DNA from 3 places in the Streptomyces dangxiongensis genome. Region 1 is predicted to be linked to each of the others. Evidence: riboswitches for the same ligand, from Rfam matches in the RefSeq annotation. Region 1 holds a riboswitch; each other region holds the start of a gene.

Region 1 (9,830 bases):
ACGGCCATTGTTTCCCGCCTCCCGTCACACGCGCGTACGTCCCCGGACACGGTACGGGACCGGGTACGGGGACGTACGTACGACTGGCTAGGACACGGCCCGGGCAGGCTCAGCCCCTGCTGTGCCTACCGGTTCGCGGAGCGCTGTGCCTACCGGTTCGCGGAGCGCTGTGCCTACCGGTTCGCGGAGCGCTGTGCCTACCGGTTCGCGGAGCGAAACCGGGGGAAGGCCGAGCGGCCCGCGTACACCGCGGCGTCGTCGAGGATCTCCTCGATGCGCAGTAGCTGGTTGTACTTGGCGACGCGCTCGGAGCGGGCCGGGGCACCGGTCTTGATCTGGCCGCAGTTGGTCGCGACGGCCAGGTCGGCGATGGTGACGTCCTCGGTCTCGCCGGAGCGGTGGGACATCATGCACTTGTAGCCGCTGCGCTGGGCCAGCTCGACGGCGTCGAGGGTCTCGGTCAGCGAGCCGATCTGGTTCACCTTGACGAGCAGGGCGTTGGCGGCGCCGTCCTCGATGCCCCGGGCGAGGCGCTCGGGGTTGGTGACGAACAGGTCGTCGCCGACTAGCTGGACCTTGTCGCCGAGCTGGGCGGTGATGGTCTTCCAGCCCTCCCAGTCGTCCTCGAACAGCGGGTCCTCGATGGAGACCAGCGGGTACGCCTCGACCAGCTCGGCGTAGTACTCGGTCATCTCCTGCGCGGAGCGGGTCTTGCCCTCGAAGACGTAGGAGCCGTCCTTGTAGAACTCGGAGGCGGCCACGTCGAGGGCCAGCGCGATCTGCTCGCCGGGGGTGTAACCGGCCTCCTTGATCGCCTCGAGGATGAGGTCGAGGGCCTCGCGGTTGGAGCCGAGGTTCGGGGCGAAGCCGCCCTCGTCGCCGAGGCCGGTGGACAGGCCCTTGTTCTTCAGGACCTTCTTCAGCGTGTGGTAGACCTCGGCACCCCAGCGCAGGGCCTCGGAGAAGGACTCCGCGCCGATCGGGGCGATCATGAACTCCTGGATGTCCACGTTGGAGTCGGCGTGCGAGCCGCCGTTCAGGATGTTCATCATCGGCACCGGCAGCAGGTGCGCGTTCGGGCCGCCCAGGTAGCGGAAGAGCGGCAGGTCGCTGGCCTCGGAGGCGGCGTGGGCGACGGCGAGCGAGACGCCGAGGATGGCGTTGGCGCCGAGGGAGCCCTTGTTGTCGGTGGCGTCCAGGTCGAACATGGCCTGGTCGATCAGGCGCTGCTCGGTGGCGTCGTAGCCGACCAGCTCCGGGCCGATCTGCTCGATCACGGCGAGGACGGCCTTCTCGACGCCCTTGCCCTGGTAGCGGTTCGGGTCACCGTCGCGCAGCTCGATGGCCTCGAAGGCGCCGGTCGAGGCGCCGGAGGGAACGGCGGCACGACCCGTGCTGCCGTCGTCGAGGCCGACCTCGACCTCGACCGTGGGGTTGCCTCGGGAGTCCAGGATTTCCCGGGCTACGACGACGTCGATGGACGGCACGAGCATCTCCTTCTTGGATGTGACGCTGGAAGTGCGGGGCTGTGTGCCTTACGGCTGTGCCTTGCGACTAGAGCCTAACCGTCCAGGGGCCGTCGGCCACCGACCGACCGTCCCGTGGACAAGGCGACCGTACTTTTGTTTCTTGTCGAAACAAAGAGCTTGGGGCAACGGGCTCCGCGAAAAGGGCCGCCGACAGCAGAAAGCCCCGCCCGGTGCGTACGGGGGAACACGCACCGGGCGGGGAGCCCGTGGGGACGGGGACCCCCTCACGAGGCGCTCGGCATGGGGGCCGGGCCGCGAGGGGGCTGCGGCTCCGTGCGGAGCCGGGGTGTCACTTCAGGTGCAGCTGCTGACCTGGGTAGATGAGGTTGGCGTCCTCGACGACGTCCTTGTTCAGCTCGAACAGCTTCGCCCAGCCGCCCCGCACGTGCTGCGCGGTGGCGATGGAGCTGAGCGTGTCGCCGGTGACGACCTTGTACTCGCCGTCGCCCTTCTTGACCGTCTTGCCGGTCGGGGTGGTGACGGTCTTGCTCTTGTTCTGACTCGGGCTCGGGGTCTGGCTCGCGGACGCGGCCGGGCGCTCGGCGGAGCGGGAGGCGGCCTGCTGGTCGGCGGAGCGGGTGGTGGTGCCGGCCGAGCCCGAGGTGCTGGTGCCGGCCGAGTCCGAAGTGGTGGTCGGGGCGGAACCGCCGGAGGACGCGCCCGACAGGCCCGTGCCGCAGACCGGCCAGGCACCCTTGCCCTGCGCGGCCAGCACCTTTTCGGCCACGGCGATCTGCTGCGCCTTGCCGGCCTTGTCGGCGGTGGCGGCGTACTGCGTGCCGCCGTACGCGGCCCAGGTGGAGGCGGAGAACTGAAGGCCGCCGTAGTAGCCGTTGCCGGTGTTGATGGACCAGTTGCCACCGGACTCGCACTGGGCGACGGCGTCCCACTCGGAGGAGGTGGCGGCGGAGGCGGTGCCGGTCGCCATCAGCGGGGCGGCGACGGCGGCGCCGGTGACACCGGCGAGCGTGATGGCGCGAACGGCCTTGGACGGACGACGGTGCTTGCCCTTGGCGGAAAACAGCATGAATCTATCCCCTCACCGACGCCTGCGAGGTGAGCTGTCGGGTTCGGGCCGGTTGAGTTGCCCGGCCGCACCCTCGCTGTGTGCGAGGTGCGGCTTCACCCCCAGCCGGTGCCAGCCTCTTCAACTGCTGGTCCCGGCACTTACCTTGGGTCCCCCGCTCCTGCCTGCGGCGCTTGACGCGACGACTGTTCCCGGGCAACCGCTGGCAGGATTCGGCGTTGCGACTGCCGGGGCTCGTGGTGACGAGCGATCTCGACCGTAGACACGTGATCCACGGAATTTCAAAGACGATCAGGGCTTCTGAGACTCATCCCACACTTTCGCCAAAACGGACATCAAGCGCCAAATGAGGCGTCAATTTCCCCTATTCGGCGCCCGTTTCGTCCCCGACTTCGAGGGTCTGACCGGCAGTGATGCGGTTCGGGTCGGTGCCGATGGCCTTCTTGTTGCCGGCATAGAGCACCCGCCATCCTCCGTCGACCTCAAGGGAGTCGGCGATGGAGGCCAGGGAGTCGCCCGCGCGGATCGTGTAGGTGTCCGACTCCCGGGTGGCGTGCCGGCCGGACAGTGCGGGACTTTGACCGTTTGTCGCACTTTCGTCCGCACTCGTGCCGCGATGACGCCCGGCCGCGCCGAGGCTGCCGGTGTCGACCAGGCTCCAGGAACCGGCGGCCTGCTGGGGATTGTCCTGATTGCCGGCATCCGGGGTTGCCGTGGGCGAGCCGTCCACCCCCTGTGAGGCTCCGGCTCCGATGTCCGACGGGGCGGACTTGTCGGACTTGGGAGTGTCGGTCCCGGTGGAACCGGTGGTCCTGCCCGCGCCCTTGCCCGGCTTCGCGCTCGGCGTGGTGGCCGTGCCCGAGGAGGAACCGGCGCCGGAGCCGGAGCCGGTGTCCGAACCGGTACCGGTGGAGGACGGCGAATCCGGCGAACCGGACGTGCCGGAAGTACCGGAACCGTCGGAGGTGCCGGTCGAGCCGGTCGTGCCGGTCGAGTCCGACGTGCCGGACGAGCCCCCGGTGTCATCGGTGCCACCGGTGTCACCCGACCCTCCGGAGCCGCCGACGCCCGTGTCGACGTCCACCGAGCCCGAGTTCGAGGTCAGCCCGGACAGCAGGGCGCAGGTGGCCCACGGTGTGGTGCCCTTGGTGGCGAGGATCTTCTCGGCGACGGCGATCTGCTGGGAGCGGCTGGCCTGGTCGGCGCTGGCCGCGTACTGGGTGCCGCCGTACTTGGCCCAGTCGTCCTGCGAGATCTGGAGGCCGCCGAAGTACCCGTTGCCGGTGTCCGCGCTCCAGGAGCCGCCGCTCTCGCATTCGGCGACCTTGTCCCAAGTGGTGCCGTCGGCCGCGTGGGCGCCCGCCGCGCCGAGGAGCGGAATGGCGATGGCGGAACCGGTCACGCCGGCCGCGACGAGGAGGGCCGGAGCCTGACGGGGGCGACGGTGTCGGCCGTTCCCGGAGAGCATGCAGGAGCCTTTCGAGCGACAGCAGGACCGGCACGGCGAACGGTGCCCGCCGCGCTGAGGGGTGAACGTATCGGCAGACGATCGCTTGTCACAAGTTAATGCCGCACAGATCACGTGAAGATCACAGAGTTGAACGTCCGTCATTTCCCGTGCGACGGCGGCCCTCAGGCGGTGGGCGTGAACTCCACAGGCAGGGTGCGCAGGCCACGCATGATGAGCCCGCCGCGCCAGCGCAGCTCGGCCGGGTCCGCGGCTAGACGCAGGTCGGGCAGGCGGGTGAGCAGGGTGGCGAGCGCGGTCTGACCCTCCAGCCGGGCGAGCGGCGCGCCGAGGCAGTAGTGGATGCCGTGGCCGTAGCCGAGGTGCTGGTTGTCGCGGCGGGCGAGGTCGAGCACGTCCGGGCCGTCGAACCGCTCCGGGTCCCGGTCGGCCGCGGCGAGGACGACGAGCACCGGATCGCCCGGCGCGATGTCCTGCCCGCCGACGGTGAGCGGCTCGGTCGCGAACCGCCAGGTGGCCAGCTCCACCGGGCCGTCGTAGCGGAGCAGTTCCTCCACGCCGGTCTCCAGCAGGTCCCCTTCCCCGCGCACCAGGGACTCCTGGAGCAGCCGGCGCTGCCCGGGGTGGGTGAGCAGGGCGTAGGTGCCGTTGCCGATGAGGTTGACCGTCGTCTCGAAGCCGGCGAACAGCAGGATGAAGGCCATCGCGGCGGCCTCGTTCTCGGTGAGGTGCTCGCCGTGGTCGGAGGCGCGGATCAGGCCGGAGATCAGGTCCTCGCCGGGCGCCGCTTCGGCGGGCAGCGCCGCGCGCTTGCGGTGGATCAGCTCGGCGAGATAGCCGCGCATCTTCTTCACCGACCGGGCGACCCCGCCCCGGGGCCCGCCGCCGTGCCGGATCATCATGCCCGCCCAGTCCCGGAAGTCGTCCTGGTCCTCGCGCGGAACGCCGAGCAGGTCGCAGATGGCGTAGATGGGCAGCGGGAAGGCGAAGTCGTGGATGAGGTCGGCGGATCCCGTCGTCGCGAACCGGTCGATGAGGTGGTCGGTCAGCTCCTGCACCCGGGGTGCGAACTCGGCGACCCGGCGCGGTGTGAACGCCTTGCTGACCAGTCTGCGCAGCCGGGTGTGGTCCGGGGGATCGATGTTCAGCAGGTGCGTCATCAGTTCGGCCTTGCGCTCGCCCGGGATGCCGGTCTTGCCCCTGGCGTGCGCGGGCTCGTCGTGATGCGCCGGGTTCTTGCTCAGCCGCTGGTCGGCCAGGGCCTGCCGGGCATCGGCGTACCGGGTGACGAGCCAGGCCTCGACCCCGCTCGGCAACCGCGTGCGGTGCACGGGGGCGTGCTCGCGCAGCCAGGCGTAGGCGGGGTAGGGGTCGGTGGCGAACTCCCATGTGAAGAGGGCGGGCGCCGGGCCGTCGGGGCGGAGCTGGTCGGTCACTCCCCGACGGTATCCGGCTCGCCGGGGGGCGCGCGGCGGGGTGTCGGGCAAGCGCTTGCGGATCGGCCGTGTGTGCCGCGCGGCGCACGCAGCTCCGGGCTCCTGCCCCGCCCGCTCCCCCGCCGGTACCTCCCCGTACCGGCCGCCGCCTCCGGGCCGGCGCCATCACGGCCGGCGTCACTGGGACGGCGTCACTGGGCCGCCGCCAGTGCGGGCGGCGTCATCGCGGACGGCGTCACCGGGGCCGACGCCGTCATGGCCGGGCGTCACCGGGACGGCGTCACCGGGGCCCACGCCATCTCGGACGGCGTCATCGCGGACGGGTGTCACCGGGCCCGCACCCGCCCCCTGTAGCGAGGGTGCTAGGCGGACAGACCCTCGGCGGTCCGTATCGCGTCCCGGTACACCCGCGCCGCCGCCCGCAGCGCCGCCTCGGGGTCGATGCCGGCCGCCTCCGCACGGACCGCCAGCGCCAGCAGTTCGTACCCGATGCCCTCGCCGCGCGGCAGGGGTACGTCCAGGTCCGCCGTGCGGGTGCGGGAGGCGAGCTTCGCGGCGAGGGCCAGGCCGGGCTGGCCGAGGGGCACGCCGTCCGTGACCGAGGCACGCCGCTTCTCCTCGGCCTTGGTGCGCCGCCAGTGTTCCTTGACGTCCTCCGGGGTCTCGGCCGTCTCGTCGCCGAAGACGTGCGGGTGCCGGTGGACGAGCTTGGCGACGATGCCGCCGGCGACGTCGTCGACGGAGAACGGCGCGTCCGGGTGCTCCTCGGCGATCCGGGAGTGGAAGACGACCTGGAGCAGGACGTCGCCCAGCTCTTCGCGCATTTCCTCGCGGTCGCCGGCCTCGATCGCCTCGACCAGTTCGTACGCCTCCTCTATGCCGTACTTCGCCAGGCCCTCGTGGGTCTGCCGGGAGGACCACGGGCACTGCGCGCGGATGCGGTCCATGACCTGGACCAGGTCCAGGAGGCGGGCGCCGGGCAGGTCGTAGGAGGCGGGCAGCAGCTCCAGGTCCGGCATGGCGGTCCGGCCGGTGCCGGCCAGCCGGGGCCAGGCCGTCGGTGAGGGCGGGCTCCCCCTCACCGGTGGCCACGACCACCACCGTCCGTCCGCCGGCGCAGGCGTCGACCAGCTCCTGCGCGGTGGGCGACGTCTGCGCCACCGCTATCCCCGCCTCCCGCAGATACGGCAACTGCGGATGCTCGCCGTCCGCGCACAGCACGGCGTCGGCGGCGCGCAGCGCCTGCCAGGCGGGCCAGGACAGCAGGCCGGGGGCGACCCGATGGCTGGTGGTGAGCAGGACGACACGGCCGGGGGCGGCAGCGGTTTCGCGGCTGGTTTCGTTCACGATCCGAACGTAACCCACGGCGCGATGGAACGGATTGCGTTGTCCACAGGGCCGAGGAGTCCTGTGATCGTATGACCGGTCGACTTGGCGCTGAGGCCCGCTTGTACCGTGGCCGGCCTGGCGCCACGTTCGCCTGTGCCGTGGCCGGCCTGCGCCCGGGTCGGCCTGTGCGCCGTGCCCGCCCTACGCCGTGGCGTCCTACCCCGTGGCGTCCTACCCCATGGCGTCCTACGCCGTGCCCGGCTGTCCGTCCGCCGTCGTGACCTCACGGACCCACGGCGTCCGGGCGTCCACGCGGCTGCTCTTCTGCACGTCCCAGGTGCCGTAGCGCGGGTTGAGGTCGACGTGAAGTTCCCGGGACGCCGCGGACAGGGCCTTCCAGAACGCCGGCTGGCTGGTGTCGGTACCCAGCTTCGCGGCGAGCTTCTGCGCCTCCAACTGGAGGCGCAGGTTGTCGTCGAGGCGTTCCGGGGCGATGCCGTACTTCTGGAGCCAGGCCGTCTCCAGGCCCTTGGCGCCGCCGGTCTGCTGCTCCAGACCCGCACGCATCTGCTGGATCTCCTTGCGGGTGACCGTGACGCCCTCGTCCCGGGCGGCGCGGTGCAGCACCCGGTCGAGGACCATGTTGTGCAGGGTGTCGCGGGTGAGGCTGCTGGTGGAGGAGACGACCTGCTGGTACTGGGCGTCGTCCGCCACCGCGGCCCGTTGCGCCTCGCGGACCTCGTCGACCCGGTTCTCGAGCTGGGCGACGGTGATCCGCCCGCCGCCGACGACAGCCGCGGCGCCCGGGTGCGCGTCGTTTCCGCAGGCGGTCAGCAGGGGTGCCGCGGCGGCGATCGCGGCGGTGAGGACGAGCGCGGTGCGACGGCGGCGGTGCAAGGAAACCTCCAGGGGAGATTGCAATGACTTGCGATGATCGATGGTAGGCAGTGGGCAGGCTGCGGCCAACCCATTCGACCAACGATTCACACGCCCTTCGGGCACCGCCGCCCGCCACGGTCCTGCCGCCGGGTCAGCCGGCGAGGGCCACCGGCGCGTCCCACGCGTCCCGGTCGACGGTCAGCGTGACGCCGCCGTGCGACTCCTTGCTGTTGACCAGGTACTGGTGGGCGCGGCTGTGCCGGGTGAACCGGGTGGCGCCCCACGGCCGGTCCGCGGTCGTCGTGTTCAGCTTGTCCCGGGGCGCGTACCCGAGGTCGCCCGGCAGGTCGTTCCGGTCCTTCACCCAGGAGGCGATGAGGTTGGGCTGGGCACAGCCGCGGGTCTGCCGTCGGGAAACCCGCGCCCCCGGAGTGCGCGACCGACACCCAGGGAACGGCAGAATCTACCCGCGCACCTGCCCCAGCCACTGCAGGGTCCGCCGGACCTCCACGGCCGTGGGGTGGCCGGGGCCGTGCAGCCGCTCCACGTCCATCAGCAGCCGCGCGAGCGTGTCGTGGGCGGCCGGCCGGTCGCCGAGGGCGAGCAGCAGATGGCCGATGCGCCGGCGCACCTCGTGCGCGAGCCCCGGGTCCCCGGACACGTACTGGTTCTCGTAGTAGGGCAGCAGCGCGCGGTACTCGGCGAGCGCCGCGGCCGGTTCGCCTAGCTGTTCCAGGCACTGCGCGGCCTCGTAGCGGTAGCGCAGGGACTGCGGGTCGGCCTGGCCGGCCTCGGCGGCGCGTTCATCGGCGAGCCGGCGCAGTTCGGGCAGCGCGCGCCGGTACTGGCCGTCGTCCATGAGCGTGGCCGCGTACTGCTTGCGCAGCGTGCGTACGACCGGGGAGTGCTCGCCGTGCTGTTGCGCGGCGGCCGGCAGGATCGCGCCCAGGATGTCGACGGCCTGCGTGATACGGCCCTCCCCCAGCAGCCGTTTGACGTCGTCGACGGCGGCGGCCACGTCGGGTTTCCCGGCCACCGGAGGCGTCGGCGTGACGGGGGCGGGCTGCGGCGCGGGGGTCCGCGCGCGATCCGGCCAGGGGGCGTGCGGGCGCAGGAAGGGGCGGGTGGGATCCAGCGGCGCGCCGGTGGGCATCCCGCGCGCGGGCAGGAGCGGCGCCAGCTCCTCGTACACCTCCTGCGCGGACGCGGGCCGGTGCTGCGGGTCCTTCGCGAGCAGCCGCAGCACCAGGGCTTCCAGCGCCTCGGGGACCTCGGGGCGTATCCGGCGCACCGGCAGCGGAGGCTCGTACAGGTGCCGGTGCAGCACGCCGAGCGCCGTGGACCCGGCGAACGGCACGTCACCGCTGAGCAGTTCGTGCAACAGCACACCCAGCGCGTACAGGTCGGTGTACGGGCCGACCGCGCCGCCCATCGCCTGTTCGGGCGCCATGTAGGCGGGCGAGCCGATCGGGGAGCCGGTGTGGGTGAGGCGCGTGGTGTCGGTGTCCATGACCGAGGCCACGCCCAGGTCCAGGACGGTGACCGTGCCGTCCTGCTGCACCATCACGTTGCGCGGCTTGAGGTCGCGGTGCACGATCGGCACGGCGTGCACGGCGCTCAGCACGGCGCACAACTGCGCGGCCACCGCGACCGCCCACTGCCACGGGTACGGGTCGTGCTCGGCGAGGTGGTCGGAGAGGTCGGCGCCGTCGACGTACTGCATGACGAGGAACAGCTCCTCGCCCTCGGTGCCCGCGTCGTGCACCGTCACCAGTCCGGGGTGGGCCACCTGCGCGGTCACCCGGCACTCGCGCAGGAAGCGCCGGCGCAGCTCGTCCGCCTCCTGGCCCGCCACCTTGTCGGGCCGCAGCAGCTTCACCGCCACGCGCCGGTCCAGCCGCTGGTCGTACGCCGTCCAGACCTGGCCCATGCCGCCCTGGCCGATGAGCGTCGACAGCTCGTAACGGTCCGCGACGACACGTCCGGTCGCCACGCTCACCGGCCGTCCTCATGGCCGTCGTGCCGGCGGAGGTAGTCGCTCAGCTCGTCCAGCTCGGCCCGCACCTGGTCGATCCGGGCGGGCGCGGGACGCTGCGGCGGCGCGGGGGCCAGGCTCGGGGGCACGGGCGTGTGCGGTACCGGGGGCGGGGTGTGCGTGTGCG
Region 2 (9,830 bases), 1.5 Mb from region 1:
GCACCCAGGAGCGGATCGACCTCGTCGCACAGCAGGCGCTGGAGAAGAAGAAGGCCGCGGCGGAGGCCGCGCTCAAGGAGCGGCTGCGCCCCAAGTTCGTGCTGCCGGTCGCCCAGCGCGGACTCAGCGCGTACTTCGGCCAGGCGGGCGTGAACTGGATGTCGGTGCACACCGGCATCGACTTCCCGGTCTCGTACGGCACCACGGTGATGGCCGCCACCGACGGCACGGTCACCACCCAGTGGAACAGCGCCTACGGCAACATGCTGATCCTGACGTCGAAGGACGGCACGCAGACCTGGTACTGCCACCTGTCCAGCTACCGCGTCGCCTCCGGTACGACCGTCAAGGCCGGCGAGCCGATCGCCTACTCCGGCAACTCCGGCAACTCCACGGGTCCGCACCTCCACTTCGAGGTGCGTCCGGCGGGCGGGGCGGCCATAGACCCGTTGCCGTGGCTGCGAAGCCACGGGCTCGATCCGACGTAGGTAACGGCAGGCCCCCGCCGAGCGGCGGGGGCCCTTCGCACTACAGCTTCTCCACCGGCGCGTACCGCAGCAGCAGCCGCTTCGGCTTGGTGTCACCGAAGTCGACCGTGGCCTCCGCGTTCGCACCCGTGCCCTTCACCCCGACGACCGTGCCCAGCCCGAACTGGTCGTGGGTGACCCGGTCCCCGACGGCCAGCGCGACCACCGGCTTCTCGGCCGTGCGCCGCGTGGCGAACCCGGCCGCACCCGACGCCGAGGACCGGGAGCGGGACGAGGACAGCGAGGCCGCGATCCCGGACGCCGGTCCGGACGACACCGGTGCCGCAGCCCCTGTCCGCTTCCACTCCAGGTGGGCGGCCGGGATCTCCTCCAGGAAGCGGGAGGGCGGGTTGTACGAGGGCTGGCCCCAGGCGCTGCGCAGCGCCGACCGCGTGAGGTACAGCCGCTCCCGGGCGCGGGTGATGCCGACGTAGGCCAGACGCCGCTCCTCCTCCAGCTCCTTGGCCTCCCCGAGGGCGCGCATGTGCGGGAAGACGCCGTCCTCCATGCCGGTCAGGAACACGACCGGGAACTCCAGGCCCTTGGCGGTGTGCAGCGTCATCAGCGTGATGACACCGTCGCCGCCCTCCTCGTCGGGGATCTGGTCGGAGTCGGCGACCAGGGCGACCTGCTCCAGGAAGTCTGCGAGCGTGCCGGTCTCTCCCTCGCCGCGCTCCTGTTCGAACTCAAGTGCCACGGCCGCGAGTTCCTGGAGGTTCTCGATGCGGGTCTCGTCCTGCGGGTCGGTGGAGGCCTGCAACTCGGCCAGATACCCGGTGCGTTCGAGCACGGCTTCCAGGACGGTCGCCGGTCCGGCACCGGATTCGACGATCGTGCGCAGGTCCTCCATCAGCGTGTTGAACCGCTTCACGGCATTCGTCGACCGCGCGGCCATGCCGTACGCCTCGTCGACGCGCTTCAGGGCCTGCGGAAAGCTGATCTTCTCGCGCTGGGCGAGGGCGTCGACCATGGCCTCCGCGCGGTCGCCGATACCCCGCTTGGGCACGTTGAGGATGCGGCGCAGCGGCACCGAGTCCTCGGGGTTGGCGAGAACGCGCAGGTAGGCCAGGACGTCCCGGACCTCCTTGCGCTCGTAGAAGCGGACGCCGCCGACGACCTTGTACGGCAGGCCGACGCGGATGAAGACCTCTTCGAAGACACGGGACTGGGCGTTCGTGCGGTAGAAGACAGCGACGTCCCCGGCGCGTGCCTCCCCCGCGTCGGTGAGCCGGTCTATCTCGTCCGCGACGAACTGGGCCTCGTCGTGCTCGGTGTCGGCGACGTAACCGGTGATCCGGGCGCCGTGGCCGGCGTTGGTCCACAGGTTCTTCGGGCGGCGGGACTCGTTGCGCTCGATGACCGCGTTGGCGGCGGACAGGATCGTCTGCGTGGAGCGGTAGTTCTGCTCCAGCAGGATCGTCGTCGCGTTCGGGTAGTCCTCCTCGAACTGGAGGATGTTGCGGATCGTCGCGCCCCGGAAGGCGTAGATCGACTGGTCGGCGTCGCCCACGACACACAGTTCGGCGGGCGGCAGGTCACCGTCGCCGGGCGGTACGTCGACGTCCTCGGCGGCACGCTCGCCCGTCCCGACCAGCTCGCGCACCAGGGCGTACTGGGCGTGGTTGGTGTCCTGGTACTCGTCGACCAGGACGTGCCGGAAACGGCGGCGGTAGTGCTCGGCGACGTCCGGGAAGGCGCGCAGCAGGTTGACCGTCGTCATGATCAGGTCGTCGAAGTCGAGGGCGTTCGCCTCGCGCAGCCGCGACTGGTAGAGCGTGTACGCCTGGGCGAGGGTCTTCTCGAAGCCGTCGGCGGCCCGGGCGGCGAAATCCTCCTCGTCGATCAGCTCGTTCTTGAGGTTGCTGATCTTCGCGCTGAAGGACTTGGGCGGGTAGCGCTTGGGGTCGAGGTCCAGGTCACGGCAGACCAGGGCCATCAGGCGCTTGCTGTCGGCCGCGTCGTAGATCGAGAACGACGAGGTGAAACCGAGCTTCTTCGACTCGCGGCGGAGGATGCGCACGCACGCGCTGTGGAACGTCATCACCCACATCGCGTTGGCGCGCGGGCCGACGAGCTGCTCGACACGCTCCCTCATCTCGCCGGCGGCCTTGTTGGTGAAGGTGATCGCGAGGATCTGACCCGGGTGGACGCTCCGCTCGGCGAGCAGGTGGGCGATGCGGTGGGTGAGCACACGGGTCTTGCCGGAGCCGGCGCCGGCGACGATGAGCAGCGGAGAGCCGGCGTGCACGACCGCGGCGCGCTGGTTCGCGTTCAGCCCCGCCAGGAGTGTCGCCGCGTCGATCACGGGGCGGGGGGCGCCGTCGCGGTAGTGGGCGTCCCGGTCCGGCGGCGCGTCGAACTTCCCGCCGAACAGATCGTCCGGAAGCGGTTCCGGGGTGTGGTCGTGCTCGGGCGGCGGCGGAAGCTCCTCGTCGTGCCCGCGCGGGGGCTGGAGGTCCGCCAGGAAGCTGTCGTCAAAGAGGCTGCTCATCGCTCTCCGAGTCTAGGGCGCCCCACCGACAACCGGTCACCGTCCCGCGGACCGGTCTTCGCCACACAGGGCCGTATGACCCCTCACGCACCGGAAGCACCTGGTCACACGCGTGTGAATCCGGCCCCAGGTCACGGAAATGTATCGGACATACTGCGCACCAACCTTCACAGAAGACACACGAGTTGGCTAGGTTGCCGTCAGGCCGCACGACCCCCCTCCGGCGAACGTCGCCGGGCCGCGCGGCCTCCGCCGAGTCCGGCGTGCCCCCTGTGCGGCGCCCGGAGCCGGGGACCCACCGAATCCTGGGGTGAATCGGCCGACTCCCGCCCGGGACGACGCCGTAGGGCAACCCTTCCGTCCGCCCGAACCCGACAGCTAACCCGGTAGGCGGCAGCTAGGAAGGAGTCGCCTCCCTTGGCGTCGCACCGCAAGCCGCGCCCCGGCGGAACCCCCGGAGCGGGCATCCGCACCCCCGCTCTCGCCACCGCCGCCCTCTCCTCCCTCGCCGTGCTCTCCCAGACCGCGGAGGCCGTTCCCGAGGCCGGTCACGGCAGGCCGAGCCCGGAGGAGGTCGAGCGGAAGATCGACGACCTCTACCGCCGGGCGGAGTCCGCGACCGGGACGGCCGGAGTGGCCGAGGCGCCGGCCGGCGCCCCACGGCGGCAGGCCGACAGCCTCCAGCGACTGCGTGACGAGGTCGCCCGGCGCGCGGCCCGGGCCCGCGCCGTCCCGGCCACCCGCGGCGCCACCCACGCCCGCCCCGGCACGGCCGCCCCCGCCCAGCGCCGCACCGCCCCCGCCCCTGACGCGGCCACCCTCCCGCCCACGCGGGGCGGGGACGCCGTGGCGCCCATGGGGAGCGTGGGCGCCGCAGCACCGGCGGAGGGCCGGGACGTCGTAGCACCCCGCTGGGGTGGGGGCGCCGTGGCACCGGCCCTGGTAGACGACGTCACGACGCCCGCACCGACGGCCCCGACCGGAGGCGCCGCGACGCCGGGTCGGGGCGCGCCCGTCGCACCCCCCAGGCACACGGCGGGACCGGACCGAAGCACACCCGTCATACCGCCCAGGCACGCCGGGGGGCAGGACCGGGGCGCACCCGTCATACCGCTCGTGGACGCCGTCGTATCGCCCGGGAACGCTCGGCCGGAGGTCGTCGCGCGGGATCCGAGGGACCCGAAGGCGGTGAAGGCAGCCGTGCAGCGAAAACTCGCCCACGCGCGCGTGGTGCTGGCGCGGCGGACCGCCCCGGGCTCCGCGCCGTCCGGCGCAGACGCGGCCAAGGCCGGGAAGGCCGTCGCCTTCGCCCGGGCCCAGCTCGGCAAGCCGTGCGTGTGGGGTGCCGCCGGCCCCGGCTCCTACGACTGCTCGGGCCTGACCCAGGCCGCCTGGAAGTCCGCCGGCGTCACCCTGCCGCGTACCGCCCGTGACCAGGCCGCCGCCGGCACCACGGTCCCGCCGGCCGACGCCCGCCCCGGCGATCTCGTCCTCTTCCACGACGACCGCCGACACGTCGGGCTCTGCACGGGCGACGGCATGATGATCCACGCGCCCAGACCGGGCGCGTACGTCCGTGAGGAACCGATGTCCTCCGCCGGCGAGTCGGCCGTCCACAGCGTGGTGCGGCCGGTCTGACCTACCGGGCCGGCGCGGGCCGGCCCTCCGCGCCGGGGGTCAGGTCCAGAGGACGGCGATGAAGATGTTCACCGTGGTCAGAAGGCCGACCAGCGCGAACTGGCCCTTGTCGATCCGCTCCTCGTCGCGCTTGACGTAGACCAGCCCGAGGATCACGATCAGCAGGGCCAGCTTCACGCCGATCTTCACGGTGTTGATGTGGTGGTCGTCGGCCTGGTTGAGGCCGAGCAGCGCCACACCGGTGACCAGCATGGTCAGCGCGCCGTGCAGCATCCCGGGCACGAACCGGGCCGTGCCCCGGCCCATCGCCTTCATCTGGGTGAGGAAACCGCCGAGCAGCGCGGCGATACCGACGATGTGCAGGCCGACGAAGAGATGGATGAGTACGTCCATGGGGCCGGAGCCTAACCAGGGGTGTCCCGCTCTCCCGTCACCGGCCCCACCCGAGGGACCGTGACGGGGGTCGGAGGCGCCGACGGCTGTCGTACATATGCGAGCCATAACACCCCAGCTCTCCCTTCTGTCCCACTTCCCGCGCTTTGATCATCACACAGCGTGAAGGAATCGTCTCCCCACGCGGGGAGGGATCACCTTCGGTCACATTCCGGTTCGCCGCGGACAGTTCCGTACAGTGCGTTACCAACTCGTCACCATCCGGCCTAACGTCGTCCCCAGGTGACCGGCTCCCCACGCCGCCCGGACCGGGGCGGCAGCCGGCCACCCGCGCCGAGAAGGACCCGGCGGCGGCCCGTTCCCCTGTGCGGACCGCCGCCGGGCGCACTGACCGCTCGACATACGAGCCGTACGGAAGGACGTGACGGTCCAGGTGGCAACGCACCGCAAGCCCCGGCAACGCTCGCTCAGTGGCCATACGGCTCGCACAGCCGCCACACTCGCCCTGGCGGGCGTGGCCACCGCGACGGGCTTCGACGGGACGGGCCACGCCGAGCCCGAGCTGACGCCCGGGCAGGTGAGGGCCGAGGTGAACCGCCTGTACCGGGAGGCCGAGACGGCCACCGAGAAGTACGACGGGGCCGAGGAACAGTCGTCGGCGGCCCAGAGGCGGATCGCCGGGCTGCAGGACCAGGCCGCCCGCAGACAGCAGAGGCTCAGCTCGGCCCGCGACGCACTGGGCACGATCGCGGCGGCGCAGTACCGGGACGGCGGCGTCGACCCGGCCTGGCAGCTCGCCCTCTCCAGCGACCCCGACCGATACCTGGACGACGCCGCGTTCGCGGAACGGGCCGGCCACCGGCAGGCCGCCGCCGTGTCCCGGGTGCGCGACCAACTGCGGGAGATCGAGCGGTTACGCGGTGCCGCCCGCATCGAACTGAAGTCGCTGCGCTCACGGCAGGCCGAGCTGAACCGGCAGAAGAGGACCGTCACCGGCAAGCTGGACGAGGCCCGGCGGCTGCTCGCGCGACTGACGCCCCGGCAGCGGACCGAGGTCACCGACGCCGACGGCGGGAGCCGGCACGTCTCCCGGTCGGCCACGGGTCCGCGGGAGCCGATGCGGACCGGGGCCTTCCCTGCCGTCACCGCACGCGCGGCGGCGGCCGTCGCCTACGCCTACGGCAAACTGGGCACCCCTTATGTGTGGGGCGCGACCGGACCGAACGCCTTCGACTGCTCGGGACTGGTCCAGGCCGCCTACCGCTCGGCCGGCATCTCCCTGCCCCGCACCACCTACGCCCAGATCGCCGCGGGCCGGCGGGTGGCCCGCTCCGAACTCCAGCCGGGCGACCTGGTGTTCTTCTACTCCGGGATCAGTCACGTCGGCATCTACGTGGGCAACGGCCAGATGATCCACGCCCCGAACCCGTCGGCCCCCGTCCGCCTGGCCCCGGTCGATCAGATGCCGTTCGCGGGAGCGACCCGGGTGGCGTGAGGGTCCGCACCAGGGGGGTGAGGGACGGCACCAGTGTCTCGGGTGGAGCGAGGGCCAAGGGGAGGTGCCGCAAGGGTCAGGGGTCAGGGGTCAGGGGTCAGGGGTCAGACCAGTCGGCGGGCGGTCGCCCAGCGGGTCAGCTCATGACGGTTGGACAGCTGGAGCTTGCGCAGGACCGCCGAGACATGGGACTCGACCGTCTTGACCGAGATGAATAGCTGCTTGGCGATCTCCTTGTAGGCGTAACCGCGGGCGATCAGACGCAGTACCTCGCGTTCGCGCTGGGTGAGGCGGTCCAGGTCCTCGTCCACCGGCGGGGCGTCGGTCGAGGCGAAGGCGTCCAGGACGAACCCGGCCAGCCGCGGGGAGAAGACGGCGTCGCCCTCCTGGACGCGGAAGACCGAGTCGACCAGGTCGGTGCCGGTGATCGTCTTGGTGACATAGCCGCGGGCGCCACCACGGATCACCCGATCACGTCCTCCGCCGCGTCCGACACGGACAGCGCCAGGAAACGGACGGGCCGCTCGGGGTCCGCCATCAGGGCCGCACACCGGCGCAGCACCTCGACCCCGCCGCCGCCCGGCAGGTGGACGTCGAGGAGGACCACCTCGGGCCGGGTCGCGGTGATGACCGAGACCGCCTCATCGACGTCCGCGGCCTCGCCGACCACCTCGACCCCGGTCTCGGCGGTCCGGCCGATCTCTGCCCGGACGCCGGTACGGAACATCCGGTGGTCGTCCACGAGCACCACCCGTACCTGCCGCCCGTCCACGCCCCCGCCTTCGGACCGCTCGGTCCCTGGCGCCTCCGCAGCCCCCGCCGTGCCGTTCGCCTCGGTCGCGTCGCTCATGACGTCCTCTCCGCCCTCTCCATCTCCAGCTCGACCTCGGTCCCGCCCCCCGGCACCGCCCGCAGCCGGGCCGTACCGCCGTTGCGTTCCATACGGCCGATGATCGATTCTCTGACGCCCATGCGGTCGGCGGGTATCGAGTCGAGATCGAAGCCGGGGCCCCGGTCACGCACGGACACGAAGACCGACTTCCCCTCGACTTCGGCGTACACCTGTACGGCACCGCCGTCGCCACCGTACTTGGCGGCGTTCACCATCGCCTCGCGCGCCGCCTGCATCTGCGCCCCGGTCCTGTCGTCCAGCGGGCAGTCACCGACGATGACGACCTCTATGGGCACACCGTGCTTGTCCTCCACCTCGGCGGCGTTGCGCCGCACCGCCTCGGCGATCGTGTCCGGTTCGTCCTCCTCGTCCTTGCCGGTGCCCTCCGGCTTGTACAGCCAGGTGCGCAGGTCGCGCTCCTGGGCGCGAGCGAGACGGCGCACCTCGCTCACGTTGTCGGCGTTGCGCTGGATCAGGGTGAGGGTGTGCAGCACGGAGTCGTGCACATGGGCGGCGACCTCCGCGCGTTCCTGGGCGCGGATGCGCATCAGGCGCTCCTCGGACAGGTCCTGGGTCATGCGGACCAGATACGGCCCGGCGAGCAGGGTGATGCCCACCAGAACGGCGAGCGCGGCCTGGAGGACGGCGCCGAGGTGGGCGGTCGAGCCCTGGAGGACGAAGACGGCCGAGACACCGGCCGTGACGAGCAGGACACCACCGGCGGCCCGCAGCAGCGTGAGGGTACGGCGCCGGCGGCCGACCTCGACCCAGCGGGCCCGGCGGGCGTTGTCCGCCTGGCGCCAGACGAGGGCGACACCGGCAGCGACGAGCACGGCGGGCACGAGATAGGCCTTGGCCGGGCCGCCGAGGTTGACGCTGCCTACGAAGACCATGGACACGATGACCATGAGGAGCAGCGCGGCGATCTGTCCCCGGTCCGGCTTGCGGGCCACCAGCTTGCGCCGACCGTCCGGCGAGGTCTCCGTGCCCACCAGCGACGGTTTCTGGCCGCCGACGCCGCCGATGCCGAGCGGGACGAAGAACCAGAACGCCGCGTACAGCAGCGCTCCGAGTCCGTCTGCCATGAACAGGCCGACGAAGACGAGCCGCACCCAGACGACGGGCAGCCCGAGATGCCCGGCGAGGCCCCGCGCCACTCCGCCGAGCCAGCGTCCGTCGCTGCTGCGGTAGAGCTTGCGCGGCGGCCGCGGGTCGTCGAGGGGCGGGCTTGCGGCTTCCGGCATGGCATTGATGGTCACACGGCCGGTGGGGCAGGGCATCAGGGTCGGCCCCCGAGACGCCCCTGATCTTCCGCCGGAGCCGGCCGGGGTGGGCGGACCGTCGGGCGGCCGGTGCCGGTCGAACGTCTCCCCGTTCCGTCTCGGGGCCGATTTCAGGGTCGGGCCAGGGTTGTCCCGACTGCCGCCGGGGCGGGCGGGCCGTCACCATGGACGCATGACGGATCACGAGCACGCCGCGACGGGTCCGGGACCCGGCTCCGGCCCGCGCCCGGCCCCGGGCACCGGGCCGACGGATGCCGCGCCCGCCGCGACGGGGAAGGCAGGAGCGGCCGGCCCGGGCACCCACACCCACGCCCACAGCGACACCGACACCGACGCCGGGACCAATGCCTCCACCGCTGCCGGCAGCGGCACCGGCGGCGAGGCCGACGAGCGGGAAGGACGGCAGGACGCCACCGCGGTCTCCGAGCGGTTCCGGCGCGACCGCGGACACAAGATGATCGCGGGCGTGTGCGCGGGGCTGGGACGGCAGACCGACATGGATCCGGTGATCTTCCGGATCACCCTGGCCGTGCTGTCGGCGACCGGCGGTCTGGGCCTCATCTTCTACGGCTTCGCCTGGCTGCTGGTGCCGTACGAGGACGAGGAGGAGAACGAACTCCGCAAGCTGTTCACGGGCCGCGTCGACGGCCAGGCGCTGGCCGCCGTGCTGTTCGCGCTGGTCGGCTGCGGGATCTTCCTGACGATGCTGAGAAACGGCGGGGTGCTGGCCTTCGCCGCGGTGCTCTCGCTGCTGCTCGCGGGCGCCGGGTACTGGTCGCGGCGCCGTTACGCCCCCGACGCCGACCCACTGGCCGCGCAGGCCGCCGCCGACGCCCCGCCGGAGGCCCAGGCGCCGCCGGTCGTCACCTACCCGTCCTGGTGGCGGGACCCGATCGTCAAGGACGGCACCCATGTCGGCGGCACCGGCTATCTGTGGGGGCCCGGCGACGCCCGGGACCGGGACCTCACCTCGGTCGTCGACATCGGCATCGCCACCCCCTGGACGCATCAGGGGTCCGTACGGCCGCCCCGCACCGAGCCCCCGATACCGCGCGGCCCCCGCTGGATCGGTGGCCGGCTGTTCCTGCTGGCCCTGCTGGCGGGCGGCCTG
Region 3 (9,830 bases), 3.5 Mb from region 1:
GGGACTCGCGCGCGGCATGACGATGAAGGAGGCCCTGCACTACCGCCCCGGGAGCCGCTACATCCCGCTCGGCGGCGCGAAGGGCGGCATCGACTGCGACCCGCGGGACCCGGCGGCGTACGGCCTCCTCGTACGGTACCTGCGCGCCGTACGGCCGTACATCGAGACCCTCTGGACCACCGGCGAGGACCTCGGCCTCAGCCAGGAGACGGTGGACCGCGCGGCGGCCGAGGTGGGGCTGGTCTCCTCCGTCCAGGCGGTGTATCCGCTGCTGGACGACGAGGCGGCGGCCCGCGGGCGGCTCGCGGACGCCTTCGCGGTCGAGGTCGACGGCATCGGCCTGGACGAGCTGGCCGGCGGCTGCGGGGTCGCCGAGTCGGTGCTCGCCGCCCTGGACCGGGCGGCCGTGCCGTACGCGGGGACCCGGGTCGCCGTGCAGGGTCTCGGCACGATGGGCGGGGCCACCGCCCGCTTCCTCGTGCGCGCGGGCCTGACGGTGGTGGCCGTCGCCGACATCAAGGGCACGATCGCCAATCCGGCGGGGCTCGACGTCGAGGCTCTGCTGGCCGCACGGGACGGCCACGGCACCGTGGACCGGCGGGTGCTGCGCCCGGACGACCTCGAACTGCCCGGCGACGCGTGGCTGTCCACGGAGGCGGAGGTGTTGGTGCCGGCGGCCGTGTCGTACGCGATCGACAGCCTGAACCAGGGGGAGATCGGCGCCCGTTGGATCGTCGAGGCCGCCAACATGCCGGTCGTGCCGGAGGCGGAGGAGCTGCTCGCCGCGCGCGGGGTGACGGTGCTGCCGGACGTGGTCGTCAACTCCGGGACCAACGCCTGGTGGTGGTGGACGCTGTTCGGCGACATCGGTGCCGACGCCGAGGAGGCGTTCGCGTACATCCGCCGCTCGATGCGCGCCCTGGTCGGCCTGACGCTCGACCGCGCGTCGGCCGACCGGACGAGCCCGCGCGTGGCCGCGCACGCCCTGGCGGCCGACCGGCTGCCGCTGATCGCGGAGCGTTTCGGCTGGTACCGGTGACGAGCCCGGGGAAGGGCGGGGGACGTCCGACGGCTTCGGGGCCCGGGTGACAACGGCTAGGGTGACCGCGTGGCGAGAGTGCGGTTGAGCGTGGCGGAGCGGCGGGAGGAACTGCTGCGGGCCGCCATCGAGCAGATCGAGGCGCGGGGCGTGGCGGCGGTCAGGATCGCCGACGTGGCCGCGACCCTCGGCGTGAGCAACGCGCTGGTGCTGTACCACTTCTCGACGAAGGAGAAGCTGGTCGCCGCCGCCTTCACCTACGCGGCGGCGGACGATCTCGCGCATCTGCGCGGGCTGCTGGGGCGCCGGACGTCCGCGCTGCGCCGGCTGCGGGCGGCGGTGCGCTGGTACGCGCCGACCGGGCAGGCCAAGGGCTGGCGGCTCTGGATCGAGGGCTGGGCGGTGGCCCTGCGCGAGCCCGCCCTGCGCGATGTCACCCGGGAACTGGACAAGCAGTGGAAGGCGGCCATCACGGCGGTCATCGCCGAGGGTGTCGCCGCCGGTGAGTTCGCGTGCGCGGACCCGGCCGGTGCGGCGCTGCGGCTGACCGCGCTGCTGGACGGTCTGGCCGTGCAGCTGACGTCCTACCCGGGCGGGGTGCCGCGGGGCCGGGCCCAGGAGTGGGTGGACGACGCCCTCGCCCGCGAACTCGGCCTGGACCGCCAGGCGCTGGCCGGCCGCGAACGCTGAGCGCACCCACCCGAGGCGGTCCGCACCGCACGGGCGGCGAGGCCGGACCCTGCGCCATGCCGCGTACCGCCCGCCCCGCGTGTGCCGGGCGGGCGGTACGGGGCACGGTCGGCCGTGGGGTCAGGCCACGGTCGCGATCCGCATCCTGATGTCGTCCGGCGACAGCAGCCCCTTGGCGATCACGTGGTCGCCGGAGGACTCGCCGCGCAGCCGGCGCCCGATCCAGGGGACGAGGTGCTCGCGGGCCCAGTGCACGTCGTCGCGGCGGATGTCCAGGGTGCCCCGGGGCGGCAGCGGCGGCCACGGCTGCTCTGGGTCGGCCGGGACGTCCAGGCCGAGGACCTGCCCGGCCCGCAGCGCCACGCGCGTGTGCCCCTCGGGCGAGAGGTGCAGCCGGTCGCGGTCCCAGGCCCTGCGGTCCTGCACGGACCTGAGGGACCACAGGTCGAGCACGGGGCAGCCGTACCGGTCGGCGATGGCGCGGACGTGTCCGTTGTACGTGGCTATCTTGCCGCGCAGGTGCTTGAGCACGGGCACGCCGCGGGTGTCGAAACCGGTCGTCACCAGCACCGTGCCGACGGCCTCGGTCAGCCGGGCCACGGCGCGTTCGAAGCGCTCGGCCACCTCGTCCGGGTCGGTGCCCGGGCGGATGATGTCGTTGCCGCCCGCGCAGAAGGAGACCAGGTCCGGGGCCAGTTCGACGGCCCTGGGGAGCTGGACCGCCATGACCTGGTCCAGCAGTTTGCCGCGCACGGCGAGATTGGTGTACTGGAAGTCGCCCTCGGGACGCCGGTCGGCGAGCAGTACCGCGAACCGGTCGGCCCAGCCCACGAACGCTCCGTCGGGGCCGGGGTCGCCGACGCCCTCGGTGAAGCTGTCCCCCACCGCCACGTACGACCCGATCACTGATCTGTTGTCATTCTTCGAATCGTCTTCCACGTCGGACCATGATTCACCTTCGGATGTGACCTACGCGACCGTAAGCGGGGGTTGACGAACGGTGAGATGAGCCACTCCTAAAGAATCCGCCAACCACGGAATAGGGCCGCCGTCAGGTGCGTTGAACGCCCCGCAACCGGAACGTCGAAGGCCGGGCCCCTGGATCGGGGTCCGGCCTTCGGCGGCGTGTCGGGCGGGTGGTGCGGGAGGGGCGCGGTGTCAGCCCACGGCGAGGCCGTGCCGGCGGAGGTAGCCGACCGGGTCGATGTCGGAGCCGTAGGCCGGCGTGGTGCGGATCTCGAAGTGCAGGTGCGGGCCGGTCACGTTGCCGGTGGCGCCGGACAGGCCTATCGGCTGGCCCGGGGTGACGCTCTGGCCGGCCGAGACGGAGAGGTGCGAGAGGTGGCCGTACTGGGCGTAGTAGCCGTCGTTCAGCCGGATGACGACCTGGTTGCCGTACGCGCCGCCCCAGCCGGCGGAGACGACGGTGCCCGCGGCGACGGCCTTCAGGGGCGTGCCGGTCGGGACGACGAAGTCGACTCCGGTGTGGTAGCCGCTGGACCACATGCCGCCGGCCACGCGGTAGCCGGTGCCGGTGACCGCGCCGGCCACCGGGAGGGTGTAACCGGCGGAGGTGGGCGTGGAGGCGGATTCGGAGGCCGGGGCGGACTGCCTGGCCGGGGCGGACCGGGTGGAGTTCGGGGCTGCCGGGGCGTGCCGCGGGGTCGCGGACTCGGTGCGGGTCTGCGCGGCCTTTCCGCCGAGGCTGAGCTTCAGGCCCGGGTGGATCAGCGACGGATCGGCGCCGACGGCCTGCCGGTTGTCGTCGTAGAGCCGCTGCCAGCCGCCGCTGACACGCTGCTCGCCGGCGATCTTCGAGAGGTAGTCACCGCTGCGGACCGTGTAGGTGCGCAGCTCCGGGCCGGACCGCGCGGCGGTCTTGTCCGCCGTGTCCGGGAGGGACTGCACGGTCTTGCCGGACACGGCATGCTCGGGGGCCGCGGCCTGCGCGGCGTGTGCGCCGGTGGCCCCGATCAGCGGGAGGGCCAGTGCGGCACCGCCGGTTCCGGCGGCGGCGAGGGAACGGGAGAAACGCTGGGGCTTGGGGCGTCGGTGCTTACCCTTGGCGGGCATAACTCGGTTCCTCTCCGGCGCCTGCGAGGTCAGCTGTCGGGTTCGGGCTGGAGCTGCCCGGCCGTGTGCTGCACGGCTGCACCCCATAGCCTGTCGCGGAGACCGGGACAGGCAGTCGTACCTGGTGGGTCCCCCGCTCCTGCCGGACGCGGGTCAAGTGTGGGGCTCCGGGCGGCGGCAGGATTCGGCGTTCCGTCCGGATTGGTGGTGAACGTAAGCGAGCGGGACGTGAGGAAACAAGCACCTGGTTCCCGCTGTTCGTGTTTCGGGTGACGGGATACGGGAACTCATCGTCACCCTGCGTGCATTTCCCTCTCCCCCGTCCCTCGAAATTCCCCCGCCCTTAGCGCTATTACGTGGACATGCCACGCGACGCACGGTCACGGATATGACGCTGATCACGCGAGGCCTTCCCATATCCACCCCTTCCGCTGCGAGTTGTGCACAGAGTCGCAATTCGGGCACACGACTCAGACGCGACGCGGCCGGAAGTGTCGTACGCCACGGAACGCCACTCGGTGCCGCGCCGCTCGTCGGTGCGCACGGACAGGGCGGGGCGGACGGAGCGGGGGCCGCCTCGACGGGATGCTCCTCCCGGCCGTCGAGCGGGGACTCGAAGGGCCGGTGGACGGACAGCGGGTCGACCGCGAGGGCTTCGGCGTCGGCGGGGACGATCCGCGGCCCCAGTGCAGACGGAGCAGTTCGCCGGCGTCGGTGAGGTGCGGGGCGTAACTGCTGCGGGGGCCCGACAGGAGCCACGTACGACCGTCTTCGGCGATGTCCGCCATCGAGACCTCACAGATGTCACGGTCCCGCTCAGACACCGACATCATCGAGGGCGCCGGACGGCGTGACCATGCCTGTGGACAACTGGTCGCCTGGGGAAATCGATGTCGTATGGTCGTCGGAGTGCCCGCCGGTGAGCCGCGCCGGCGGGGCCGACCGGGAGGAGCCCCCGTGACGCAGCAGGTCCCGTCGACCGAGCCGGAGCTGGCCGGAGTGCGCAATTTCCGTGACGTGGGCGGGCTGCCCACCACGGACGGACGGCGGGTGCGCTACGGCGTGCTGTTCCGCAGCGGGCATCTGGCGCACGCGACCGAGGACGACGCGGCGTTCCTCGCCTCCCTGGGCCTGCACACGGTGTTCGACTTCCGCAACACGGCGGACCAGCGGCTGGAGGGCCCCGACGTCGAGCTGCCCGGCGTGCGGAACGTGAACCTGCCGCTGAGCGACCCGGCGGACGGCGCCGAGTTCTGGACGATGGTCCGGGACGGCGACCTCGACCAGCTCCGCGCGATCCTGGACGACGGCAAGGGAGCGGCCCGGATGATCGCCTCCTACCGGAAGATCGTCAGGGAGCGCACCGCCGAGCACTCCCGGGTACTGCACGCGCTCGCCGACGACAGCGTGCCCGCGTTGATGCACTGTGCGGCCGGCAAGGACCGCGCGGGCATCTCCATAGCGGTGACACTCCTCGCCCTGGGGGTGGAGCGGGACGCCGTCGTCGCGGACTACCTGGAGTCCAACGCCACGCACCGCCGCTACAAGGTCCGTCGCAGCGGCAGCGCGGACTCCGCGTACACGCCCGAGGTCATGGAGCTGCTCGACCCGCTCTTCGACGCCCGCGCCGAGTACCTGGAAGCGGCGTTCGAGAGCATCGAGGAGACCTGGGGGGACGTCGACACCTACCTGCGCCAGGGCCTGGACCTCTCCCCCGGGACCCGGGAACGGCTCCGCGAGCGCCTGCTGGACTGACCGGTAACACCGGCCCGGCGGTGGGCGCCCGGCGGCTCACGACTTGGCGCCCACCGTGAACAGCAGGTACAGGAACGCGGCCAGGACATGCCCGAGGGCGATGTAGATGATCAGCCGGATCCACAGGGATCGGGGGAACTTCGTCTCGAAGTCGCTCATGGCAGCTCTCCGGTCAGCGGCCCCAGGCACAGCGTGGCCGTGGGACTCTGCAACAGGGTGTGGACGAACAGCAGCTCGACGCCGTCCTGGTCCTCGGCGGCGAGGCGGTGCGGGGTGAGGGAGTCGAAGTGGGCGCTGTCGCCGGGGGCTAGCAGATGCGCCGTGTCGCCGAGCCGCAGCCGCAGCCGCCCCCTCAGGACGTACAGCCACTCCTCCCCGGGATGGACGCGCACGATGTCGCCCTGCGAGCCGTGGGGCACGCGCACCCGCAGGGCCTGCATGCCGCGGCCGGAGGCTCCGGCCTGCGTGTACGTCCATCCGCCCGCCCGCGTGGGCTCCATGTCGGCGGCCCGCACGATCGCGTCCCGGTCGGCGACCGTCTCGCCGAGCAGCTCGGAGACGGTCGTACCGTAGATACGGGCGAGCGCGAGGAGCATCGGCAGCGAGGGCTGGCGGTGCCCGGTCTCCAGGCGGGACAGGTGGGCCGGCGAGAGTCCGGCGGCACGCGCCGCGGCCTCCAGCGTCAGCCCCGCACGCCGGCGCAGGGCGCGGAGCTGGGGCGCGACGGCGGGCAGGTCGTCACCCGGTCCCGTCGGCGGCGGGACGTCTGAGGCGTTCATGCCTCCATTGAGCCCGCTTTTTGCCCGTGCGGCAATTTTATTGCCTCAGAGGCAATAACTCCCCGCCGTGGAGCCTCGCCCGGTTCCGGCCGCGGGGCCGCCCCGCCCGGCAGCCCCGCCTGTTTCCGACCCCCGTCCCCCGACACCCCGTCCCCACACGCCTCCCTCCGCCGCGCCCTGTTACGATCGAGCCCTGAATTTGAACAAGTTCAAAAAACAGGGGATACCATGTCCGCGAGCACCACGCCCGGCCGGGCCGACGCACCCGCCGTCGGCCTCGGCCCCACCGCACTCGTCCTGGGGACCGTGGCCGCCGCGGGCGTGTGGCCGACCCTGACGTTCGCCCTGCTGCCGGTGATGCCCATCGCCGGGGGACTCGCCGTCACGTTCGGCCTGATGGGCGTCCACCAAGCCCGGCAGGGCGTCGGCCGGCTCTGGACCGCCGTGACGGGCACCGCCCTGGGTGCGGTCGGTTTCCTCTACCTCTTCGTCCTCCTCATGGCGCTGTCCGGCTGAACCGGCCGGCCGGCGGCCTCGTGGTCAGCGGTTCGCCACCGCCTGCTTGATCAGGGTCTTGCCGAAGTCCCACAGCAGGCCGCTCCCGTTGTGCGCGTCGTCCATGACGGCGGTGAAGGCGTCCACGAACCGGTCCACGTCGGCCTCGTCGACGATCAGCGGCGGGATGAGCTTGATCACCTCCAGGTGGTCGCCGGAGACCTGGGTGAGGATCCGGTGCCGTTGCAGCAGCGGGACGACGACCATCTGGGCGAACAGCCCCTTGCGTGCCGCCTGGAGCACGGTCCAGCGGCTGCGCAGCGCCAGCGAGGACGGCCGGCCGAACTCGATGCCGATCATCAGGCCCCGGCCGCGGACGTCGGCGAGCAGCTCGTACCGGTCGATGAGCGCGGTCAGCCGGGACTTCAGCAGCTCCCCCGTCCTGCGCACCCCGGCGACGATCTGTTCGTTCTCCATCACCGACAGCACGGCCAGGCCGGCCGCCATCGCCTGGGCGTTGGAGCCGAAGCTGGCCGAGTGGACCAGGACCCGGTCCATGGACGAGTAGACCTTCCTGAAGATCCACTCCTTGCCGAGGGTGGCGCCGACCGGGACGTAGCCGCCGGACAGCGCCTTGGCCACGCACACCAGGTCGGGTTCGACGCCGTCCTCGTGCTGGTAGGCGTAGAAGTCGCCGGTGCGGCCGAGCCCGGTCTGCACCTCGTCGACGATGAGCAGCGCCCGGTACCGGCGCAGCAGCCCCTGAGCGGCGCGCAGATAGCCGGGCGGGGTCGGGTGCACGCCCTTGCCCTGGATCGGCTCGACGATCAGGCCGGCCACGTCGCCCTTGCTCAACTCCCGGGCGAGCGCGTCCAGATCACCGAGGGGTACGGCCGTGTCGGGCAGCAGCGGGTCGAAGCCGTCCCGGAAGCCGTTCTCGCCGTTGACCGAGAGCGACCCGGTGGTCAGGCCGTGGAAGGCGTGGTCGCAGTAGAGGATGCGGGGCCGTCCGGTGGCGTACCGGGCGAACTTCAACGCCGTCTCGACCGCCTCGGTGCCGCTGTTGCCGAAGAACACCCGGTCCAGGTGCGGGCTGTGGGCCAGCAGCCGCTCGGCGAGCAGGCCGGGCAGCGGCTGGCAGTCGAAGCGGGTGAGGTCGGCGAGGTCCATGTCCAGGACGTCGTGCAGCGCCCTGCGGACGACCGGGTGGTGACGGCCGAGCCCCATCACACCGAACCCGGCGAGCATGTCCAGGTAGTCGTTGCCCTCGTCGTCGTAGAAGTGGGCACCCTCCGCCCGCTCGTAGACCTTGTCGAAGCCGATGGTGTGCAGCATGCGCGGGAGCTGCGGGTTGAGGTGCTTCGCGTGCAGCTCGTAGCGTTCGGCTCCGCGCTGGGCGAGCAGGGCGCCGAGGTCGAACTCGGTGGTCATTGACTCTCCTTGGCTGTGCCGCCGGCGTCCTTGACAGCCAGGGCGGCGCTGATCCGGCCGGCGATCTCGACGGGCGTGAGACCGATGTCGGCCAGCACCTCGTCACGTCTGGCGTGTGCGAGGAACTGTTCCGGGATACCGAACCGCCGCACCGGCACATCGACGTCGGCGTCACCGAGGGCCAGGGCCACGGCCGAACCGACGCCCGCGGCACGGCTGTTGTCCTCGACCACGGCGACCGTCCGGTGTCCGGCGGCGAGGCCGGGCAGGGCTGGGTCGACGGGCTTGACCCACCGCGGGTCCACCACCGTGCAGCCGAGGCCGCGGGCTTCGAGCAGCTCGGCGGCCTGGAGACACACCGGGGCCATCACGCCGACGGCGACGAGCAGCACGTCGGGGTGTGCGGCGCGGTGCAGGACGTCCATGCCGCCGACCCGGTCAAGGGCCGGGACGGGCGGGCCGGCGGACTCCTTCGGGAAGCGGACCAGAGTCGGCGCGTCGTCCACGGCGACCGCCTCGCGTAGCTGTGCGCGAAGCTGGTCGGGGTCGCGCGGGGCGGCGATCCGCAGCCCCGGGACGACCTGGAGGACGGACATGTCCCACATCCCGTTGTGGGAGGCGCCGTCCACACCGGTGACGCCGGCCCGGTCCAGGACGAAGGTGACCCCGCAGCGGTGCAGGGCGACGTCCATCAGTAGCTGGTCGAAGGCGCGGTTGAGGAAGGTGGCGTAGACGGCGACGACCGGGTGCAGGCCGCCGGTCGCGAGACCGGCCGCGGAGACGGCCGCGTGCTGCTCGGCGATTCCCACGTCCCACACCCGGTCGGGGAAGCGTTCGGCGAACTCACCGAGGCCCACCGGGTGCAGCATGGCCGCCGTGACGGCGACGACGTCCTCCCGCTCCTCCCCGATCCGTACGATCTCGTCACCGAACACCGAGGTCCAGGAAGGCCCCCGGGAGGGCACGAGCGGTGCGCACGTCAGCGGGTCCATCACGCCGACGGTGTGGAAGTGGTCCTCCTCATGCGCCAGGGCGGGCTCGTAGCCGCGGCCCTTCTCGGTGAGGCAGTGGACCAGGACCGGCCCGTGGAAGCGTTTCGCCCGGCGCAGCGCGGACTCGACGGCGCCGATGTCGTGGCCGTCGACCGGGCCGACGTACTTCAGGCCCAGGTCCTCGAACATGCCCTGCGGGGCGAAGGCGTCCTTGAAGCCCTTCTTCGCGCCGTGCAGGGACTCGTAGAGCGTGTTGCCGACGACCGGGGTGCGCTGGAGCACGTCCTTGCCCCAGGCGAGGACCTTCTCGTAGCCGTCGGTGGTGCGCAGGGTGGCCAGGTGGCGGGCGAGGCCGCCGATGGTGGGGGCGTACGACCGCTCGTTGTCGTTGACGACGATGATCAGCGGCCGGTTCCTGGCGGCGGCGATGTTGTTGAGCGCCTCCCAGGCCATGCCGCCGGTCAGCGCGCCGTCCCCGATGACCGCGACCACATGGCCCTTCTCCCCGCGTACCTGGCGGGCCTTGGCGAGGCCGTCGGCCCACCCGAGCGCGGTGGAGGCGTGGCTGTTCTCGAT

What was found. Region 1 has a riboswitch for cyclic di-AMP ahead of D9753_RS20970 (LysM peptidoglycan-binding domain-containing protein). Riboswitches for the same ligand answer to the same signal wherever they lie in the genome.
Region 2: it holds a riboswitch for cyclic di-AMP, as region 1 does, so the genes downstream of both, D9753_RS37905 (NlpC/P60 family protein) here and D9753_RS20970 (LysM peptidoglycan-binding domain-containing protein) in region 1, are expected to answer to the same signal.
Region 3: it holds a riboswitch for cyclic di-AMP, as region 1 does, so the genes downstream of both, D9753_RS05065 (M23 family metallopeptidase) here and D9753_RS20970 (LysM peptidoglycan-binding domain-containing protein) in region 1, are expected to answer to the same signal.

Annotation. Positions count from the first base shown of each region.
Region 1 is NZ_CP033073.1:4,652,664-4,662,493, reverse strand. Features, by position in the region: gene D9753_RS20980 (FtsB family cell division protein) at 1-8, opposite strand, end outside; gene eno (phosphopyruvate hydratase) at 198-1,487, opposite strand; gene D9753_RS20970 (LysM peptidoglycan-binding domain-containing protein) at 1,819-2,556, opposite strand; cyclic di-AMP (ydaO/yuaA leader) riboswitch at 2,561-2,738, opposite strand; gene D9753_RS20965 (LysM peptidoglycan-binding domain-containing protein) at 2,921-4,024, opposite strand; gene D9753_RS20960 (cytochrome P450 family protein) at 4,189-5,460, opposite strand; partial or broken gene D9753_RS20950 (nucleoside triphosphate pyrophosphohydrolase) at 5,823-6,807, opposite strand; gene D9753_RS20945 (SurA N-terminal domain-containing protein) at 7,036-7,686, opposite strand; partial or broken gene D9753_RS20940 (glycoside hydrolase domain-containing protein) at 7,820-8,026, opposite strand; gene D9753_RS20935 (serine/threonine-protein kinase) at 8,132-9,625, opposite strand; gene D9753_RS20930 (hypothetical protein) at 9,664-9,830, opposite strand, start outside.
Region 2 is NZ_CP033073.1:3,167,536-3,177,365, forward strand. Features, by position in the region: gene D9753_RS13900 (M23 family metallopeptidase) at 1-488, shown strand, start outside; gene pcrA (DNA helicase PcrA) at 529-3,018, opposite strand; cyclic di-AMP (ydaO/yuaA leader) riboswitch at 3,259-3,427, shown strand; gene D9753_RS37905 (NlpC/P60 family protein) at 3,436-4,656, shown strand; gene D9753_RS13920 (hypothetical protein) at 4,696-5,049, opposite strand; gene D9753_RS13925 (C40 family peptidase) at 5,483-6,544, shown strand; partial or broken gene D9753_RS13930 (LuxR C-terminal-related transcriptional regulator) at 6,649-7,394, opposite strand; gene D9753_RS13935 (ATP-binding protein) at 7,391-8,680, opposite strand; gene D9753_RS13940 (PspC domain-containing protein) at 8,892-9,830, shown strand, end outside.
Region 3 is NZ_CP033073.1:1,163,676-1,173,505, forward strand. Features, by position in the region: gene D9753_RS05050 (glutamate dehydrogenase) at 1-1,039, shown strand, start outside; gene D9753_RS05055 (TetR/AcrR family transcriptional regulator) at 1,109-1,729, shown strand; gene D9753_RS05060 (SGNH/GDSL hydrolase family protein) at 1,850-2,635, opposite strand; gene D9753_RS05065 (M23 family metallopeptidase) at 2,888-3,802, opposite strand; cyclic di-AMP (ydaO/yuaA leader) riboswitch at 3,806-3,963, opposite strand; partial or broken gene D9753_RS37640 (alpha-galactosidase) at 4,287-4,590, opposite strand; gene D9753_RS05075 (tyrosine-protein phosphatase) at 4,760-5,557, shown strand; gene D9753_RS05080 (DUF6126 family protein) at 5,594-5,716, opposite strand; gene D9753_RS05085 (helix-turn-helix domain-containing protein) at 5,713-6,336, opposite strand; gene D9753_RS05090 (hypothetical protein) at 6,565-6,852, shown strand; gene D9753_RS05095 (aspartate aminotransferase family protein) at 6,877-8,262, opposite strand; gene dxs (1-deoxy-D-xylulose-5-phosphate synthase) at 8,259-9,830, opposite strand, start outside.